3 regions of the Streptomyces sp. NPDC008137 genome follow, and region 1 is predicted to be linked to each of the others. Evidence: riboswitches for the same ligand, from Rfam matches in the RefSeq annotation. Region 1 holds a riboswitch; each other region holds the start of a gene.
The links. Region 1 has a riboswitch for thiamine pyrophosphate ahead of thiO (glycine oxidase ThiO). Riboswitches for the same ligand answer to the same signal wherever they lie in the genome.
Positions count from the first base shown of each region.

Region 2: linked by a shared signal. The riboswitch ahead of ACFZBT_RS14555 (thiamine ABC transporter substrate-binding protein) and the one ahead of thiO (glycine oxidase ThiO) in region 1 are both predicted to bind thiamine pyrophosphate.
Region 3: linked by a shared signal. The riboswitch ahead of thiC (phosphomethylpyrimidine synthase ThiC) and the one ahead of thiO (glycine oxidase ThiO) in region 1 are both predicted to bind thiamine pyrophosphate.

Region 1 covers NZ_JBIBHN010000011.1:5,041-11,088, forward strand. The annotation lists gene ACFZBT_RS19490 (thiazole synthase) at 1-232, opposite strand, end outside; gene thiS (sulfur carrier protein ThiS) at 235-435, opposite strand; gene thiO (glycine oxidase ThiO) at 432-1,601, opposite strand; TPP riboswitch at 1,599-1,710, opposite strand; gene ACFZBT_RS19505 (hypothetical protein) at 1,763-2,113, shown strand; gene ACFZBT_RS19510 (FAD-dependent oxidoreductase) at 2,146-3,387, shown strand; gene ACFZBT_RS19515 (Rv2175c family DNA-binding protein) at 3,465-3,830, shown strand; gene thiE (thiamine phosphate synthase) at 4,066-4,725, shown strand; gene metF (methylenetetrahydrofolate reductase [NAD(P)H]) at 4,830-5,753, shown strand; gene ACFZBT_RS19530 (hypothetical protein) at 5,810-6,048, shown strand, end outside.
Region 2 covers NZ_JBIBHN010000007.1:222,810-228,857, forward strand. The annotation lists gene pyrH (UMP kinase) at 1-692, shown strand, start outside; gene frr (ribosome recycling factor) at 862-1,419, shown strand; gene ACFZBT_RS14540 (phosphatidate cytidylyltransferase) at 1,419-2,564, shown strand; gene ACFZBT_RS14545 (SRPBCC family protein) at 2,684-3,133, shown strand; gene rlmN (23S rRNA (adenine(2503)-C(2))-methyltransferase RlmN) at 3,203-4,309, shown strand; TPP riboswitch at 4,334-4,440, shown strand; gene ACFZBT_RS14555 (thiamine ABC transporter substrate-binding protein) at 4,564-5,601, shown strand; gene ACFZBT_RS14560 (ABC transporter permease subunit) at 5,577-6,048, shown strand, end outside.
Region 3 covers NZ_JBIBHN010000009.1:226,664-232,711, reverse strand. The annotation lists gene ACFZBT_RS17950 (DUF5326 family protein) at 1-39, shown strand, start outside; gene ACFZBT_RS17945 (helix-turn-helix domain-containing protein) at 334-1,110, shown strand; gene ACFZBT_RS17940 (SsgA family sporulation/cell division regulator) at 1,209-1,643, shown strand; gene ACFZBT_RS17935 (YibE/F family protein) at 1,746-3,431, opposite strand; TPP riboswitch at 3,504-3,693, shown strand; gene thiC (phosphomethylpyrimidine synthase ThiC) at 3,686-5,470, shown strand; gene ACFZBT_RS17925 (hypothetical protein) at 5,591-6,048, opposite strand, start outside.

The DNA of each region.
Region 1 (6,048 bases):
CGGTGAAACAGCCCGCCGTGTTGGGCAGCACCCCGATGCCGAGCCGGTCCAGGACGGACAGCACGGAACCGTGCACCGAGGGGTTCACCCGGCGCATCGCGACGGTCGTCAGCTCCGTGCCCGAGGCGACGAGCGACCGCTCCAGCACGTCCAGGCTGGGCGCCCCGCCCGTACCCATGATCAGGCGGGACGTGAAGGACGTACCCCCGAGGACAAACGGATCGTCGGCCATGGTCAGCCTCCTTGGACTGCGGTGAGGACTTCCACGCGGTCCCCCTCGGCGAGGGACGTGGACGGCCACCGCGTGCGTGGGACGACGGTTTCGTTGAGGGCGGCTGCCACTCCGGAGGGCGAGGTGGTGAGCGACCTCACGACGGTGTCGAGAGCCGTCCCGGGCCTGACGTCCCGGGGCTCGCCGTTGACGGAGATGTTCATACGGGCTGCTCCGTGAGTGCGGTGGCGGTACTGAAGCGCTTCGGGGTGAAGGGACGGGCCTCCTCGGGCAGTTCGCCCGCCGTCAGGACGTGCGCCATGGCGTCGCCGGTCACCGGTGTCAGCAGGACACCGTTGCGGTAGTGCCCGGTGGCCAGCAGCAGTCCCTCCAGACCGGTCGGGCCGAGCAGCGGCGCGTTGTCGGGGGAGCCCGGCCGCAGTCCCGCCCGGGTCTCCGTGAACGGCAGCTCGGTGATGCCAGGGACCAGCTCGTGCGCATCACGCAGCAGCTCGTACACGCCGCCCGCGGTCACGGTGGTGTCCCAGCCCGTCTCCTCGCTGGTCGCCCCGATGACCAGCTCGCCGCTCTCGCGCGGCACCAGGTAGACATGGCTGCCGCGCACGACCGCGCGCACGGTCCGGCTCAGGAAAGGGCCGTGCCGCGCCGGCATGGTCAGCCGTACGACCTGCCCCTTCACCGGTCGCACGGGAGGCAGCACGTCCTCGGGGACGCCCGCGAGCCGTCCGCTGAGGCTGCCCCCGGCCAGTACCACCTGCCCGGCGTCCAGCGCCGTCCCGTCGGCCGTGACGACGCCCGCGGCCCGGTCCCGTACGACGGTGAGGCGCTCCGCCCACGCCCGGTGGAAGACCACTCCCGCCCGCTCGCACGCCGTCACCAGCGCCCCGGACAGCCGTCGCGGGTCGATCTGGTGGTCTCCGTCGACCCGCAGCCCGCCGCGCACGCCCGGCGCGAGCATCGGCTCCAGGCGGCGGCACTCCCGCCCCGACAGCCACTGCGACTCCAGGCCGGACTGCTGCTGCAGGGTGTGCAGTTCGCGCAGATGGGCCCGGTCGTCGGCGTCCAGGGCGACGGCGAGCGTGCCGCAGCGGCGGTAGCCGAGGTCGTGGCCCGTGAGGTCGGAGAGCTCGGCCGCGAAGTCCGGGTAGCGCCGGGCGGAGGCGAGGTTCAGGCCCAGCAGGGTCTGCTCGCCGTAGTGCAGTTCCGTGACGGCGGCCAGCATGCCGGCCGCCACCTGTGCGGCCCCGCCGCCCGGCTCGGGGTCCACCACGGCCGTGGCCAGCCCGCGCTGTGCGGCCCGCCACGCGGTGACCAGGCCGATGATGCCGCCCCCTACGACGAGGACGTCTGACGTTCGTGTACGCGGCATGGGCGTCCAGCCCCTCCCTTCGCCGGCATGACCCGGATCAGGTTCGTACGGTCGGAGGCCGCCAGCCTCCCTCTCAGCCCGGTGCGTCCGGGCTCCCGCGAGTGCTCTACGTTGGCCACCCTAGCCCGATGCCGTATGTCGCAGTAAGGGAGCCTCCGTCCATGGCCCGATCCCTCGACGGTCTTCTCCTGGCCCCGGTCGCCGACCAGGCGCCCGGCCAGGTGGGGACCCGCACCCGGTTCACCTACCACGAGAAGGACGGTGAAATCTGGGCCGAGTACACGGGCGGCGACGTCGTACGCGGCCATCTCGTGGGTACCCGGGACGGTGACCGGCTGGACTTCCGGTACGTACAACTCAAGCAGGACGGAACCACGTCCTCCGGGCACTGCGCGTCGACGGTCGTGGAACTGCCCGACGGGCGGGTGCGGCTGGAGGAGACCTGGGAGTGGGAGTCGCAGCAGGGCAGCGGGACGAGCGTTGTGGAGCAGGTCACTGCGCATGAGCACTGACTGACAAAACGTCAGGTGTCTATGGTGATCAGGTGAGCGAGCAGACGCAGGAACCAGGTCCGTCCGCGCCCGGGCGCGTGGTCGTGGCGGGTGCGGGCATGGCCGGTGTGCAGACCGCGGTCGCCCTGCGGGAGCAGGGCTTCACCGGCACCGTGACCCTCATCGGCGCCGAGCCCCACCAGCCCTATGACCGGCCCCCGTTGTCCAAGGCCGTCCTGCTGGGCAAGGCCGAGGGCTCCGCCTTCGACCTCGACTTCGAGGCCCTCGGCATCGAACTGCGACTCGGCTGCGAGGTGCTGGGCCTGCGCCCGGACGACCATGAGCTGGACACCGGGGACGGGCCCGTGCCGTACGACGTCCTCGTCGTCGCGACCGGCGCCGAACCGGTCCGGCTGCCCGGGGCGGAGGGCGTGCCGGGCGTGCACCTGCTGCGCACCCTGGATGACGCCGAGCGGCTGCGGCCCGTGCTGGCCCGCAAGCACGACATCGTGGTCGTCGGTGCGGGCTGGATCGGCGCCGAGTTCGCCACGGCCGCGCGCGAGGCGGGCTGCGCGGTGACCGTCGTGGAGGCCGCCGAACGGCCGCTCGCCGGGGCACTGCCCGCCGAGGTCGCCGCCCCGATGGCCGGCTGGTACGCCGACGCTGGTGCGGTCCTGCGCACCCACGCGCGCGTGGAGCGCGTCGAGCCCGGCGCGGTGCTCCTCGACGACGGCACGCGGCTGCCCGCGGGCGCGGTCGTGGTCGGCATCGGCGCCCGCCCCGCCACGGCCTGGCTGGCCGGCTCCGGAGTGGAACTCGGTCCCCAGGGCGAGATCATCTCCGACCAGCACCTGCGGACATCGGCGCCGGAGGTGTACGCCGTCGGCGACTGCGCCTCCTTCCCCTCGGGGCGGTACGGCGAGCGCCTGCTGGTGCACCACTGGGACAACGCCCTCCAGGGGCCGCGCACCGTGGCCCTGAACATCGTCGGCCGGGCCTCGGGGGAGACCCCGGCGGTGTACGACCCGGTGCCGTATTTCTGGTCCGAGCAGTTCGGGCGGTTCGTGCAGTACGCCGGGCACCACGCCGGCGCCGACACGACCCTGTGGCGGGGCGACCCGGCCGGGCCGGCCTGGACGGTGTGCTGGCTCCGTGGTGACCGGCTGGTCGCGCTGCTGGCGGTGGGCCGGCCCCGGGACCTGGCGCAGGGGCGCCGTCTGATCGAGTCGGGTGCCACCATGAATCCGGTGCTGCTGGAGGACCCCGCCAGGCCGCTGAAGGCGGCGACGGCGTAGCTGTCGGGGGCCCGCGACCGGCCCGGGCGGGCCGGGCTGACTTCCGACTGTCAGTGGGGGATGGCAGGCTGGTTTCCGTGACCGAGATTGACGCAAAGATCGATGCTCTCGTCCCCGCCTGGCTCACCCTGCCCGACATCGCCGAACAGTTCGGTGTCGAGGTGACGCGTGTGCGGCAGCTGGTCAAGGACGGCCAGCTCATCGCCGTACGCCGAGGTGAGAACCGCGCGCTGCACGTCCCCGCCGCCTTCATCGACGGAGACAAGGTCGTCAAGGGCCTGTCCGGGACCCTGACGCTCCTGCGGGACGACGGCTTCACGGACGAGGAGATGCTGGAGTGGCTCTTCACCCCCGACCCGAGCCTGCCCGGCACCCCGGCGCAGGCCCTGAGTGAGAATCGCGGCACGGAGGTGAAGCGCCGCGCCCAGGCGCTCGCGGTCTGACCCGGCCTCGACCGACCAACCGGCCGGCGCCGTGCGAGCGGGGCCGGACCTGAAGAACTGCCCGGAGCGGGCCGTGGCCCCCGGAGGTCACGGCCCCGGGTTGGCTCGCGCCCGCTCGGGGTGCGGGCTGTCGCCGGCAGCGTGGCCTGGCCGTCCCGCCGGCGCCGGCACGGGGCGCTTCGGAGCCCTGGTCGCACCCCGTACGCCACCGCCACCGACACCCAGGGGGACCCTGATGCCCGCCACCGCCGCCACCACCGCACGGGCCCAGCTCGCCGACGCCCGGGTCTACCTCTGCACCGACGCCCGCGAGCGGCAGGGCGATCTCGTGGAGTTCCTCGACGCCGTGCTGGCCGGCGGGGTCGACATCGTGCAGTTGCGGGACAAGGGCATGGAGGCGGGCGAGGAGCTGGAGCGGCTGGCCGTCTTCGCCGACGCCTGCGCCCGGCACGGAAAGCTGCTCGCGGTCAACGACCGCGCGGACGTCGCCCACGCCGCCGGATCCGACGTGCTGCACCTCGGCCAGGGCGACCTCCCGGTCCCGGCTGCCCGCGCGATCCTCGGCGACGACGTCCTGATCGGCCGGTCCACGCACGCCGAGTCCGAGGCCGCCGCGGCCGCCGCACAGGACGGCGTGGACTACTTCTGCACCGGCCCGTGCTGGCCCACCCCCACCAAGCCCGGACGTCACGCCCCCGGCCTGGACCTCGTCCGGTACACCGCCGCCCTCGGCACCGACCGCCCCTGGTTCGCCATCGGCGGCATCGACCTCGGCAACCTCGACCAGATCCTGGAAGCGGGCGCCCGGCGCGTCGTCGTGGTACGGGCGATCACCGAGGCCGAGGACCCGGGAGCGGCGGCGGCCGAGTTCGCGAAAAGGCTGCGGGAGAAGTAGTACGCTGCCCGGCCGGTTGTCCAAGGGATGGACAACAAGTGCATAAATCGGGCAAATATCGATGCCCGGTTGGGGGACCGACCGCCCCTGGCTAACCTGCCGGTATGGCCCTCGGCACCGCATCCATCAGGTCGGACCACGCCCGCACCGTCCGCGACATGCTCGCGACGGGAAAGACGACGTACTCGTTCGAGTTCTACGCGCCCAAGACCCCGAAGGGCGAGCGGAACCTGTGGAACGCGCTGCGCCGGGTCGAGGCGGTGGCGCCCGACTTCGTCTCCGTGACCTACGGCGCGGGCGGTTCCACCCGCGCGGGCACGGTCAAGGCGACCGAGGCGATCGCCTCCGACACCACCCTGACCCCGATCGCGCACCTCACGGCCGTCGACCACTCGGTCGCCGACCTGCGCAACATCATCGGCCAGTACGCCGACGCCGGCATCCGCAACATGCTCGCCCTGCGCGGCGACCCGCCAGGCGACCCGATGGGCGACTGGGTGCCGCACCCCCGCGGCCTCGCCTACGCCGCCGAGCTCGTCGAGCTGATCAAGGCGTCCGGCGACTTCTGCGTGGGCGTCGCCGCCTTCCCCGCGATGCACCCGCGCTCCAGCGACTGGGACACCGACGTCCGCCACTTCGTGGACAAGTGCCGCGCGGGCGCGGACTACGCGATCACGCAGATGTTCTTCCAGCCGGAGGACTATCTGCGGCTGCGTGACCGGGTCGCGGCCGCCGGCTGCGACACCCCGGTCATCCCCGAGATCATGCCGATCACCAGTGTGAAGTCGCTGGCGCGGATCCCGTCCCTCACCAACGCCGCCTTCCCGGACGCCCTGAAAGAGCGGATCCTCACAGCAAAAGACGATCCGGCCGCTGTACGCTCCATTGGGATCGAATTCGCCACGGAGTTCTGTGCGCGGCTGCTCGCCGAGGGAGTGCCCGGCTTGCACTTCATCACGCTCAACAACTCCACGGCGACCCTGGAAATCTACGAGAACCTGGGCCTGCACCACTCACCGCAGGCCTAGACCGTTCGCACCGGTATACGACACACTGCGTAGCGGCGACTGGGAGAGGGGCGTACATGGGCTGGGCGGTCCTCTACATCGCGTTCGGCGTCGTCGCGCTGTGGCTGCTGGGCGAGGTGCTGTTGCAGTACAAGGCGCGGCTGCGCTGGCGGCTGCTGGCCTTCGGCGGCTTCCTCGGCGTCGTCGTCGGTGTCCTGATCCCGTCGGTCGTCGTGATCGGGCTGGGCGCGGCCGCGTTCGCGGTCGGGCAGACCTACGTCACCCTGTCGTTCCGCAGTGGCTTCGCGGCGGGCTG
Region 2 (6,048 bases), on a different contig from region 1:
GAGAGGCCTTCTCCGGTGGCGGGGGCCTGGGCGTCGACCCCGACGTGGTGCACAAGATCGCGCGCGAGATCGCGGCCGTCGTGCGTGACGGCGCGCAGGTCGCGGTCGTCATCGGCGGCGGCAACTTCTTCCGCGGTGCCGAACTCCAGCAGCGCGGCATGGACCGTGCCCGCTCCGACTACATGGGCATGCTCGGCACCGTCATGAACTGCCTCGCCCTCCAGGACTTCCTGGAGAAGGTCGGAGTGGAGACGCGCGTGCAGACCGCCATCACCATGGGTCAGGTCGCCGAGCCGTACATCCCGCTGCGCGCCGTACGGCACCTGGAGAAGGGCCGCGTGGTGATCTTCGGCGCCGGTATGGGCATGCCGTACTTCTCCACCGACACCACCGCCGCACAGCGCGCCCTGGAGATCGACGCCGAGGCGCTGCTGATGGGCAAGAACGGCGTGGACGGGGTCTACGACTCCGACCCGAAGACCAACCCGGACGCGGTCAAGTTCGACCACCTCGGCTACGGCGAGGTCATCACACGCGACCTCAAGGTCGCCGACGCCACGGCCGTCACGCTGTGCCGCGACAACAAGCTCCCGATCGTGGTCTTCGAGCTGCTGGCGGAGGGCAACATCGGACGCGCCGTCAAGGGTGAGAAGATCGGCACGCTCGTCGGGGACGCGGCCGACCGGGACTGAGCACCGACCCGCACCACCCCGTCCGGGGGACGGACGGGACGGAGGCGGGCCGGGGGATGGACAATGTCCTGCCGGTCGGGAACCGTGCAGGAAGAAGACGCGACGCAGCCGGCCGCCGCCCCACATGGAACCGCAGCCGGGCCTACTTCAAGACACGCAGGAGCAAGTGGTGATCGAAGAGACCCTCCTCGAGGCCGAGGAGAAGATGGAGAAGGCCGTCGTGGTCGCCAAGGAGGACTTCGCCGCGATCCGCACCGGCCGTGCGCACCCGGCGATGTTCAACAAGATCGTGGCCGACTACTACGGCGCGCCGACGCCGATCAACCAGCTGGCTTCGTTCTCCGTGCCGGAGCCGCGCATGGCGGTAGTGACCCCGTTCGACAAGACGGCCCTGCGCAACATCGAGCAGGCGATCCGTGACTCCGACCTGGGCGTCAACCCGAGCAACGACGGCAACATCATCCGGGTGGTGTTCCCCGAGCTGACCGAGGAGCGCCGCCGCGAGTACATCAAGGTCGCCAAGGGCAAGGGCGAGGACGCGAAGATCTCGATTCGCTCCGTGCGCCGCAAGGCCAAGGAGGCCATCGACAAGCTGATCAAGGACGGCGAGGTCGGCGAGGACGAGGGCCGCCGTGCGGAGAAGGAGCTCGACGACACCACCGCGAAGTACGTCGCGCAGGTGGACGAGCTCCTGAAGCACAAGGAAGCGGAGCTGCTCGAGGTCTGATGAACGACTCTTCCTGGGGGGCGCCGCCACAGGCCGGGTACTGGGGGCCCACCGACCAAGGGCATGGCCACGGGCACGTACAGAGCCCGGGCCACGTCCAGAGCCCTGGCCATGGGCACGTCCAGGGGGCCGCTCCGGCGGGTCCCGCATACGATGCGTATGAAGCGCCTCAGACTCGCCCCATGCCCATCGTGCCTGACGTAGCCGACCACGGCGAAAACCAGGATGACGGCCGGAGGGCTGCTCGGCTGAGCGGCCCCTCGGTCCGAAACGAGACGAATCCGGAACCCATGCCCGACGCCTCGCAGCCGGCCCCCAAGCCGCCGAAGAAGAGCGCGGGCCGCGACCTGAGTGCCGCCATAGGGGTCGGGGTCGGACTCGGCGCGGTGATCGTCGCGTCGCTGTTCGTCGTCAAGGCCGTGTTCGTCGGCGTCGTCGCGGTCGCCGTCGTGGTGGGTCTGTGGGAGCTGACCAAGCGGCTGGACGAACGCAAGGGCATCCGGGCGCCGCTCGTTCCGCTCGCGCTCGGCGGTGCCGCGATGGTCGTCTCCGGGTACGTCCGGGGCGCCGAGGGCGCCTGGGTCGCCATGGCGCTCACCACGCTGGCCGTGCTCGTCTGGCGCATGACGGAACCGCCCGAGGGCTACCTCAGGGATGTCACCGCGGGCGTCTTCGCGGCGTTCTACGTGCCGTTCCTGGCGACCTTCGTCGCGATGATGCTCACCGCGGACGACGGGCCGCAGCGGGTGCTCACCTTCCTGCTGCTCACGGTCGTCAGCGACACCGGTGCCTACGCCGTCGGCTGGCGCTTCGGCCGGACCAAGCTCGCCCCGCGCATCAGCCCCGGCAAGACCCGCGAGGGCCTGCTCGGCGCGGTCGCCTTCGCCATGGTCGCGGGGGCGCTGTGCATGGAGTTCCTCATCGACGACGGCGCCTGGTGGCAGGGCCTGGTGCTCGGCCTCGCGGTCGCTGTCACCGCCACGCTCGGCGACCTCGGCGAGTCCATGATCAAGCGGGACCTCGGCATCAAGGACATGGGCACGCTGCTGCCCGGTCACGGCGGCATCATGGACCGCTTGGACTCCCTGCTGCCCACGGCTCCGGTGGTGTGGCTGCTGCTCGTGCTGTTCGTGGGGTCCGGCTGAGCCGACCGACTTCGTCAGCGAGCCCCCGTCCGTCAGGGCGGGGGCTCGTCGCCGTCTCGGGGAGACGTCCAAGGGGGCGAAGTGGGACGATTTAGATGTACCTCCCAAAGGAGGCCATCATGGCCATCATCCGAGAGAGCATCGACGTCGACCGCCGTCCTGAGGAGGTCTACGACTACGTCATGGACACCCCGCGCATGCCGGAGTGGCAGCTGAGCGCCGTGTCCGCGGAACGCCTCGACGAGGGGCCCTTCGGTATCGGCTCCCGGGTCCGGGTCACCCGGCACATCGGTCGCCGTGTGATGCCGATGACCATGGAGGTCACGGAGTACGACCCACCGCACAGCTGGGGCATGCGCGGTGTCGACGGACCCGTCCGACCACGGGTGCACGGCGAGGTCGAGTCGTTCGACGAGGGGAAGCGCTCCCACGTGACGATCGACGTCGACGTCGAGGGCCACGGCGTCGGCAAGGTCCTGGTACCGCTCGTCGTCCGCCCCCAGGTTCGCAAGGAACTCCCGCGCAACGAGCAACTCCTCAAGAACCGGCTGGAGCACACGGGCGACTAGAACGCCTCTCTCCGGGTGCCGCGGGCGGGGCACGGGCCACCGCTGACGATCTGCGACACTGGTTGAGCCATGCCTAAGCCCGGAGAACTCACTTTCGTCGCCCCCCGCGGAGCCAAGAAGCCGCCGCGGCATCTCGCTGATCTCACTCCTGCCGAGCGCAAGGAGGCCGTCGCGGCTGTCGGGGAGAAGCCGTTTCGTGCCAAGCAGCTCTCGCAGCACTACTTCGCGCGGTACGCGCACGAGCCGGAGCAGTGGACCGACATTCCGGCCGGTGCCCGGGGGAAGCTGCGGGAGGCGTTGCTGCCCGAGCTGATGAGCGTAGTGCGGCATCTTTCGACCGACCAGGGCACTACGCGCAAGACGCTGTGGCGGCTGTTCGACGGGACGCTCGTGGAGTCCGTGCTGATGCGGTACCCGGACCGGGTGACCATGTGCATCAGCTCGCAGGCGGGGTGCGGGATGAACTGCCCGTTCTGCGCGACCGGGCAGGCGGGTCTGGACCGGAATCTGTCCACCGCCGAGATCGTGCACCAGATCGTCGACGGTATGCGGGCGCTCAGGGACGGGGAGGTTCCCGGTGGGCCCGCGCGGCTCAGCAACATCGTGTTCATGGGCATGGGTGAGCCGCTCGCCAACTACAACCGGGTCATCGGGTCCATCCGGCGGCTCACCGACCCCGAGCCCGACGGCGTGGGGCTCTCGCAGCGCGGGATCACCGTCTCGACGGTCGGTCTCGTGCCGGCGATCCACCGGTTCGCCGACGAGGGCTTCAAGTGCCGGCTGGCCATCTCGCTGCACGCTCCCGACGACGAGCTGCGCGACACCCTCGTCCCCGTGAACACGCGGTGGAAGGTGCGGGAGGTGCTGGACGCCGGGTTCGAGTACAGCGCCAAGTCCGGGCGGCGGCTGTCCATCGAGTACGCCCTGATCCGGGACATCAACGACCAGGCCTGGCGCGGTGACCGGCTCGGGCGGCTGCTCAAGGGCAAGCCGGTGCATGTGAATCTGATTCCGCTGAACCCGACGCCCGGGTCGAAGTGGACCGCCTCGCGGCCCGAGGACGAGAAGGCGTTCGTGGAGGCCATCGCGGCCCATGGTGTGCCGGTGACGGTCCGGGACACCCGTGGACAGGAGATCGACGGGGCGTGTGGTCAGCTCGCGGCCACCGAACGGTAGTCTGACCGTCGTACCAACACCTTCATATTCCGACAGGGGAGCGCCACAGCGCTGAGAGTGCGGCACACGGCCGCAGACCCTCCGAACCTGGCCCAGGTCATTCTGGGTAGGGAGATCGGTCATCACTCGAGCTGTTGCGCCCTGCCCGGGGCCACGGAAGTCCCGGGCGGGGCCGCGTCTTCTCCTGGTCATCCAGGAGGAATCCAGTGAGCAACAACAAGAAGCGGCTGACGGCCGTGGTCGTCGGGCTCGGGATGGTCAGCGGGCTGGCCGCGTGCGGGTCGTCCGGTGGCGGCCAGGGGTCCGGTGACGCCAAGACCGTGACCCTCGTCAGCCATGACTCGTGGGCCGCGTCCAAGGGGGTCATCGCCGCCTTCGAGAAGCAGTCCGGCTACAAGGTCAATGTCCTGGAGGACGGCGACGCCGGGCAGGCCGTGAACAAGGCGATCCTGACCAAGGACAACCCGCAGGGCGACGTCTTCTTCGGCGTCGACAACACCCTGCTCTCGCGAGCACTCGACAACGGGCTGTTCCAGCCGTACGAGGCGAAGGGCTCGGAGCAGATCAAGGCCGAGTACCGGGCCGACCAGGGCGAGCACCGGGTCACGCCCGTCGACACCGGCGACATCTGCGTCAACTACGACAAGAAGTACTTCGCCGATCACAAGCTGGAACCGCCGAAGAGCTTCGACGATCTCGTCAAGCCGCAGTACAAGAACCTGCTCGTGACCGAGAACGCCTCCGCCTCCTCGCCCGGCCTCGGGTTCCTGCTCGGCACCGCCGCGAAGTACGGCGACGACGGGTGGGAGGGGTACTGGAAGAAGCTCAAGGCCAATGGCGTGAAGGTCGTCGACGGCTGGGAGCAGGCCTACAACCAGGAGTTCTCCGGCTCGGCCGGCGGGAAGAAGGCCAAGGGCGATCGGCCGCTCGTCGTGTCGTACGCGTCCTCGCCGCCCGCTGAGGTTCTCTACGCCGAGCCCAAGCCGAGCAGCGCCCCGACCGGGGTCGCCGAGGGCACCTGCTTCCGGCAGGTCGAGTACGCCGGGCTGCTGAGCAACGCCAAGAACACCAAGGGCGGCAAGGCGCTGCTCGACTTCCTGGTCTCCGAGCGGTTCCAGGAGGACATGCCGCTCAACATGTTCGTGTACCCGGTGCGCGAGGGCGCCCAGGTACCGCCGGAGTTCGAGAAGTTCGGGCCGCAGGCGAAGGATCCCGAGACCCTGGACCCGGCGAAGATCGCCGAGAACCGTGATCAGTGGGTCAAGTCGTGGACCTCACTCGTACTCAAGTAGCCGGCCGGAAGCGGGGCGCGGCGGCGCGGTTCGGGCTCATCGCCCTGCCCGTCGCGTTCTTCGCCGCGTTCTTCGCCTACCCGGTCGCCGCGATCGTCGCGCGCGGCCTGAAGGTCGAGGGGGTCTGGGGGTTCGGGCGGATCGGGGAGGTGCTGGCGCAGTCCGACGTGCGGCACGTCCTGTGGTTCACCACCTGGCAGGCGTTCGTCTCCACCGCGCTCACCCTGCTGATCGCGCTCCCCGGCGCGTACGTCTTCGCGCGCTTCGACTTCCGGGGCAAGCAGGTGCTGCGGGCTGTCGTGACCGTCCCGTTCGTGCTGCCCACGGTCGTCGTCGGTACGGCGTTCCTGGCGCTGGTCGGGCGGGGCGGGCTGCTCGACGAGCTGTGGGGCGTACGGCTCGACACCACCGTGTGGGCGATCCTGCTCGCGCACGTCTTCTTCAACT
Region 3 (6,048 bases), on a different contig from region 1:
AAGTTCACGTCGAGCTCCTCGTCGCGCAGCGACTGGTGAGACCGGTGGGAAACCGGTGGGGGTAGCGGGAAACGCTGGGAACCACCCGTTCCCTCGGGCGGGGGAAGTTTCCCGGCCGGGCCGTCTGCGTGCGGTGGCAGGCGAATAGAGTCCGGCTCGACGCGGGGACATCCCCGCGAGCGGCATACACCCCCACCCGTGTTCCTCCGCACGGGTCGGCCCCTCGCGCTTCGGGAGTGACCCTTGACCCCGGCTGACACCGCACCGGCCCACCTGCGCGGCGTTCCCGCGCAACCGCGCTCGGCGGCACCCTCCGCATCACCGCCTCCCCCCATGCCACCGCCTCCCGCCGTACCCCCGCCTCCGCCGACCCTCATCGGATCCGTACAGCGCGCCATGCGCCTGCTGGAAACCGTCGCCGGACACGTCTACGGCGCCCCCGCCAAGCAACTGGCCCGCGAGACCGGGCTGGCGCTGCCCACCACGTACCACCTGCTGCGCACCCTCGTGCACGAGGGCTATCTGCGCCGGGACAAGGGCCTGTTCTTCCTCGGTGAGGCCGCCGAGCGGCTGAGCAGCAGCGGGGCGCGGCAGAAACGTCGCAGCACGGTGGTCGACACGCTCGCGCAGTGGCGAGACCTGCTCGGCGTCCCCGTCTACTACGCGGCGTACCGCGAGGGCGAGATCGAGGTCATGTGCGTCTCCGAGAGCCCGGGCGCCCCGGCGGTCGAGGAGTGGGCCGACTTCCGAGAGACCGGGCACGCGCACGCCATCGGGCAGTGCCTGCTGTCCCAGCTGGACGGGGACGCCCGCCGCGACCACCTCGACCGCTACCCGGTGCAGCCCCTCACGCCGTACACGGTGCGGGACGACCACAGCCTGCTCCGGCGCCTTGAGCGGATGCGGCGAATGGAACCCGTGACCGAGCGTCAGGAGTACGCCCTGGGCGCGGTCTGCGCGGCGATCCCGCTCACTCTGGGCACAACGGCCGCGACGATGGCCATCTCCCTGCCCGCCCACCAGGAGGACCGGCTGCTGCCCGCGGCCCGGCAGTTGCAGAGCGAGATCGGGCGGCGACTCGGGTCGCTGGCGCTCTCTATCAGTATGTGAAAACTCACTCCTTGTGATCTGCTGTGTACGTTCAGCAAGATTCCACCAAGTGTCAGAGGTTCGTTCCCGGCCAGTCACGGCGAATGACGGGGTTAGCGATGCGCGAGTCCGTACAAGCAGAGGTCATGATGAGCTTCCTCGTGTCCGAGGAGCTCTCCTTCCGCATTCCGGTGGAGCTGCGCTATGAGACCAGTGATCCCTATGCCGTCCGGCTGACGTTCCACCTGCCCGGTGACGCACCGGTGACATGGGCTTTCGGCCGGGAGCTGCTGATCGACGGCGTCGGCCGGCCATGCGGCGAGGGCGATGTGCGGGTCACTCCGGTCGAACCGGACACGCTGGGCGAGGTGCTGATCCGACTTCAGGTGGGCAGCGACCAGGCGTTGTTCCGGTCCTCCACGGCACCGCTCGTCGCCTTCCTCGACCGCACCGACAAGCTGGTGCCGCTGGGCCAGGAAGGCTCACTCGCCGACTTCGACGCCCACCTCGACGAGGCACTGGACCGCATCCTGGCGGAACAGGGCGCTGGGTGAGACAGCCGTCGCGCGGCATCGTGGAGTAACGCTTCACCGGACGCCGCCGACCCTGCGGGAACGCTTCGGCGTTGTGGCGCAGGGACGTCTGGCTCAGAGACGTCAGCGCTTACGGCGCCGGCCCCGCCCCCCGCGTACCGGGACGGCCGAGGCTTCTACGGCGCGCTCCTCCCCGGGGCGGTCGGCCGAGACCATGAGTGCGGCCAGAGCAGTGGTGACCGGCACCGAGGCGACCAGGCCGATCGAACCGACCAGCGTGCGCACGATCTCCTCCGCGACCAGCTCGCTGTTGGCGACCGTCCCGACACCGCTCTGGGCGATGGAGAACAGCAACAGCAGCGGCAGGGCGGCACCCGCGTAGGCGAGGACGAGCGTGTTGACGACCGAGGCGATGTGATCACGGCCGATCCGGATGCCCGCGCGGTAGAGCCCGCGCCAGCCCATCGACGGATTGGCCTCGTGCAGCTCCCAGACCGCCGAGGTCTGTGTGACCGTCACGTCGTCGAGCACACCGAGGGAACCGATGATGATGCCGGCGAGCAGCAGACCGCTCATGTCGATCGTCGGATAGAGGCCGTGGATCAGGCCCGTGTTGTCGTCTGTGTTGCCGGTGAGCGCCGCCCAGTCGATGAACACCGAGCCGAGGACGCCGATCAGCAGCAGGGAGATGAGGGTGCCGAGCACCGCCACGGAGGTCCGTGCGGACAGGCCGTGACACATGTACAGGGCGATGAGCATGATGGCGCTCGCGCCCACCACCGCCACGACCAGCGGGTTCGATCCCTGCAGGATCGCGGGCAGGATGAAGAAGTTCAGTACCAGGAAGCTCATGGCCAGTGCGATGAGGGCCATGACCCCCCGCAGCCGCCCGACGACCACGACGGCGACCGCGAAGATGCCGGCCAGCACGGCCAGGGGCAGACGGCGATTGACGTCGGTGACCGAGTACTGCAGGTCCTTCGGTGCGGAGGGCTCGTAGGCGACCACGACCTTCTGGCCCTCATGCAACTGGCGGGACTGGTCCGGCTGGATGATCTCGGTGAAGGTGCGGCCCTTGTCCTTGCCGCTGTCGACCCGGATCGTCGCCCGCTTGCAGGTGCCCTTCTCCTGCTGCACCGCGGAGGAGCCCTCGGCGGTGGAGGTGTCGCCGGTCGGCGGGACTCCGGAAGCGCCGGCCTCCTTGCAGCTGATCTCCACGACCTTGGTGACGGAGGCCTGCTCGGTCTGCCGGTCGAAGCCGACGCCGGTGCGCTCGTGCGACGGGGCGCCGCCCGGCCACAGCACAACGAGACCGACCAGCACGGCCGCGCCGAACGGGATCAGGATCGCCGCGATGATCTTGCGCAGATGCATGGAGACGGGCGCTGCCGGACCGTGGCTGTGCGAGTGCCCGTGTCCGCCACCTGGCGCGGAACCGGGGCCGTGTCCGTGGCCGTCGCCCCCGCCGGTCCCGGATCCGTGCCCGTGCCCGTGGCCGTCGCCCCCGCCGGTCCCGGAACCGTGCCCGTGCCCGCCTCCGGAACCCGGGCCGTGACCGTCGCCGGGAGGGAATCCATGCCCACCGGCTGAACCGCCACCCTGGCCGTTGCCCGGCCCGAACCCCCCGGCCGAGCCGGAAACACGCTCACCACCGTCCCCGGGCCCGGCCCCGGACCCGAAACCCGCCCCAGGCCCATACCCGGCCCCGGGGACGAAGTCGTGGCCGTCTCCCCGGCCGTTGCCGCTTCCGGCACCGGATCCGCGGGGCGGCTCGGGCGGTGGGTAAGGGGGACGCTGCGTCGTGGTCACCGACCGATCATCGCAAGAACAAGGGGGGCCCTCTGTTCACCGCGCCAGAATTGCCGCTAGCGTGGAGCCACCTTTTGTACACGCGGGAGCTCGGAGCACCGGGCTGAGAGGGCGCTGACCTCCGTCCCAGCGATGTTTCACATGAAACATCACCGAAGTCGAGTGATGTTTCACACGGAACGTCGGCAGACGGAAGCCGCTGCGTCGACCGCCGAACCTGTTACCGGGTAATGCCGGCGTAGGGAGTAGGTCTCATGACCGACAAGGACGCACGCACGCCTGCCTCCGTTCAGGACGCACAGTCCGAGGAGGCCGGGAAGTCCATCGGCTGGCACAAGGCGTACGTCGAGGGCACTCGCCCCGACCTGCGCGTGCCGGTTCGTCAGGTGCATCTCACCAACGGCCAGGCCGTCACGCTGTACGACACGTCGGGCCCCTACACCGATCCACTCGTCGACACCGACGTCCGCAGGGGCCTGCCGCCGCTGCGGGAGAACTGGATCATCTCCCGCGGTGACACCGAGGAGTACGCGGGCCGCCCCGTCCGCCCCGAGGACGACGGCATCAAGCACACCTCGCCCCGCGGCGGCCTCCGCAACCTCGACGCCGTCTTCCCCGGCCGCCCGCGCCAGCCGCGTCGCAGCCGGGACGGCCAGGCGGTCACGCAGCTCGCGTACGCCCGCCGCGGCGAGATCACACCCGAGATGGAGTACGTGGCCATCCGGGAGAACGTCTCGCCCGAGGTGGTCCGCGACGAGATCGCCGCGGGCCGGGCCGTGCTGCCGGCCAACGTCAACCACCCGGAGATCGAGCCGATGATCATCGGCAAGAGGTTCCTGGTGAAGGTCAACGCCAACATCGGCAACTCCGCGGTGACGTCCTCCATCGAGGAGGAGGTCGAGAAGATGACCTGGGCGACCCGCTGGGGCGCCGACACGGTCATGGACCTCTCCACCGGCCGCAACATCCACACCACGCGTGAGTGGGTGCTGCGCAACTCCCCCGTCCCCATCGGCACCGTGCCGCTCTACCAGGCCCTGGAGAAGGTCGACGGCCGGGCTGAGGACCTGACCTGGGAGGTCTACAAGGACACGGTCATCGAACAGGCCGAGCAGGGCGTGGACTACATGACGGTCCACGCGGGCGTGCGCCTGGCCTATGTGCCGCTGACGGCCAACCGCAAGACGGGCATCGTCTCCCGCGGCGGCTCGATCATGGCCGCCTGGTGCCTCGCGCACCACCGGGAGTCGTTCCTGTACGAGCACTTCGAGGAACTCTGCGAGATCCTCGCCGCGTACGACGTCACCTACTCGCTCGGCGACGGCCTGCGCCCCGGCTCGATCGCGGACGCCAACGACGAGGCCCAGTTCGCGGAACTGCGAACTCTCGGGGAACTCAACCGGATCGCCAAGCGTTTCAACGTACAGACCATGATCGAAGGCCCGGGCCATGTCCCGATGCACAAGATCAAGGAGAACATCGACCTTCAGCAGGAGATCTGCGATGAAGCTCCGTTCTATACGCTCGGCCCGCTGACCACGGACGTCGCCCCGGCGTACGACCACATCACCTCCGGCATCGGTGCCGCGATGATCGCCTGGTGGGGCACGGCGATGCTGTGTTACGTCACACCCAAGGAGCACTTGGGCCTGCCGAACCGTGACGACGTCAAGACCGGCGTCATCACCTACAAGATCGCCGCGCACGCGGCCGACGTAGCCAAGGGACACCCCGGTGCCCAGGAGTGGGACGACGCGCTGTCCGACGCCCGCTTCGAGTTCCGGTGGGAGGACCAGTTCAACCTGGCCCTCGACCCGGACACGGCACGGGAGTTCCACGACGAGACCCTGCCGGCTGAGCCCGCCAAGACGGCTCACTTCTGCTCGATGTGCGGCCCCAAGTTCTGCAGCATGAAAATCTCGCAGGACATCCGCCGTGAACACGGCGGCACCCGGACCGAGATCGAGGAGGGCATGGCCCAGAAGTCGAAGGAGTTCGCGGCTAGCGGGAACCGGGTGTACCTGCCGATCGCGGACTGATCCGGCCGTGCGCAGGCCGCGAGGCCGACCGCACACAGGCCACTGGGGCCGAGGGCTGGGGACATCTGGTCCCTGGCTCTGGCCCCTTGGCCTGCGGATCGGAACGGAACGGAACCAGCGCTACTCCGGCTGGTGCTCCGGTCCTCCATAGTCGGGGCTGGTGTAGTCCGGGCTGCTGTAGCTCGGCCGCGAGCCGCGGTGGCCTTCGTCCGGGCTGGTGAAACCCGGGCGGTCGTAGCCGAGGTGCGGGATGCGGCTGATCGGCGCGGACGAGGAGGTGTGGTGCAGCGCGGCCGCCGCGTCCGGGCTGACGAGTGCCTCTCGCAGGAAGGGCAGGATGCCGCGCTCCAGCAGGGCCTCGTGCCAGGCCTCCCTGGCCAGGGCCACCTCCTTGTGCAGTTCGTCGTACGGACCGCCTTCGGCCGTCGGCTTGTTGCGCAGGGCGGTGAGCAGCAGTCCCACCGCGGCGACGAGGATCGCGACCGCGGTCACGGCGCCGAACACCCAGCCCGTGGTGAGCATGGTCCGGGCGAACGCCTGCTCGGGATCGAGCATCTGCAGGATGTAGCCGACGAGCA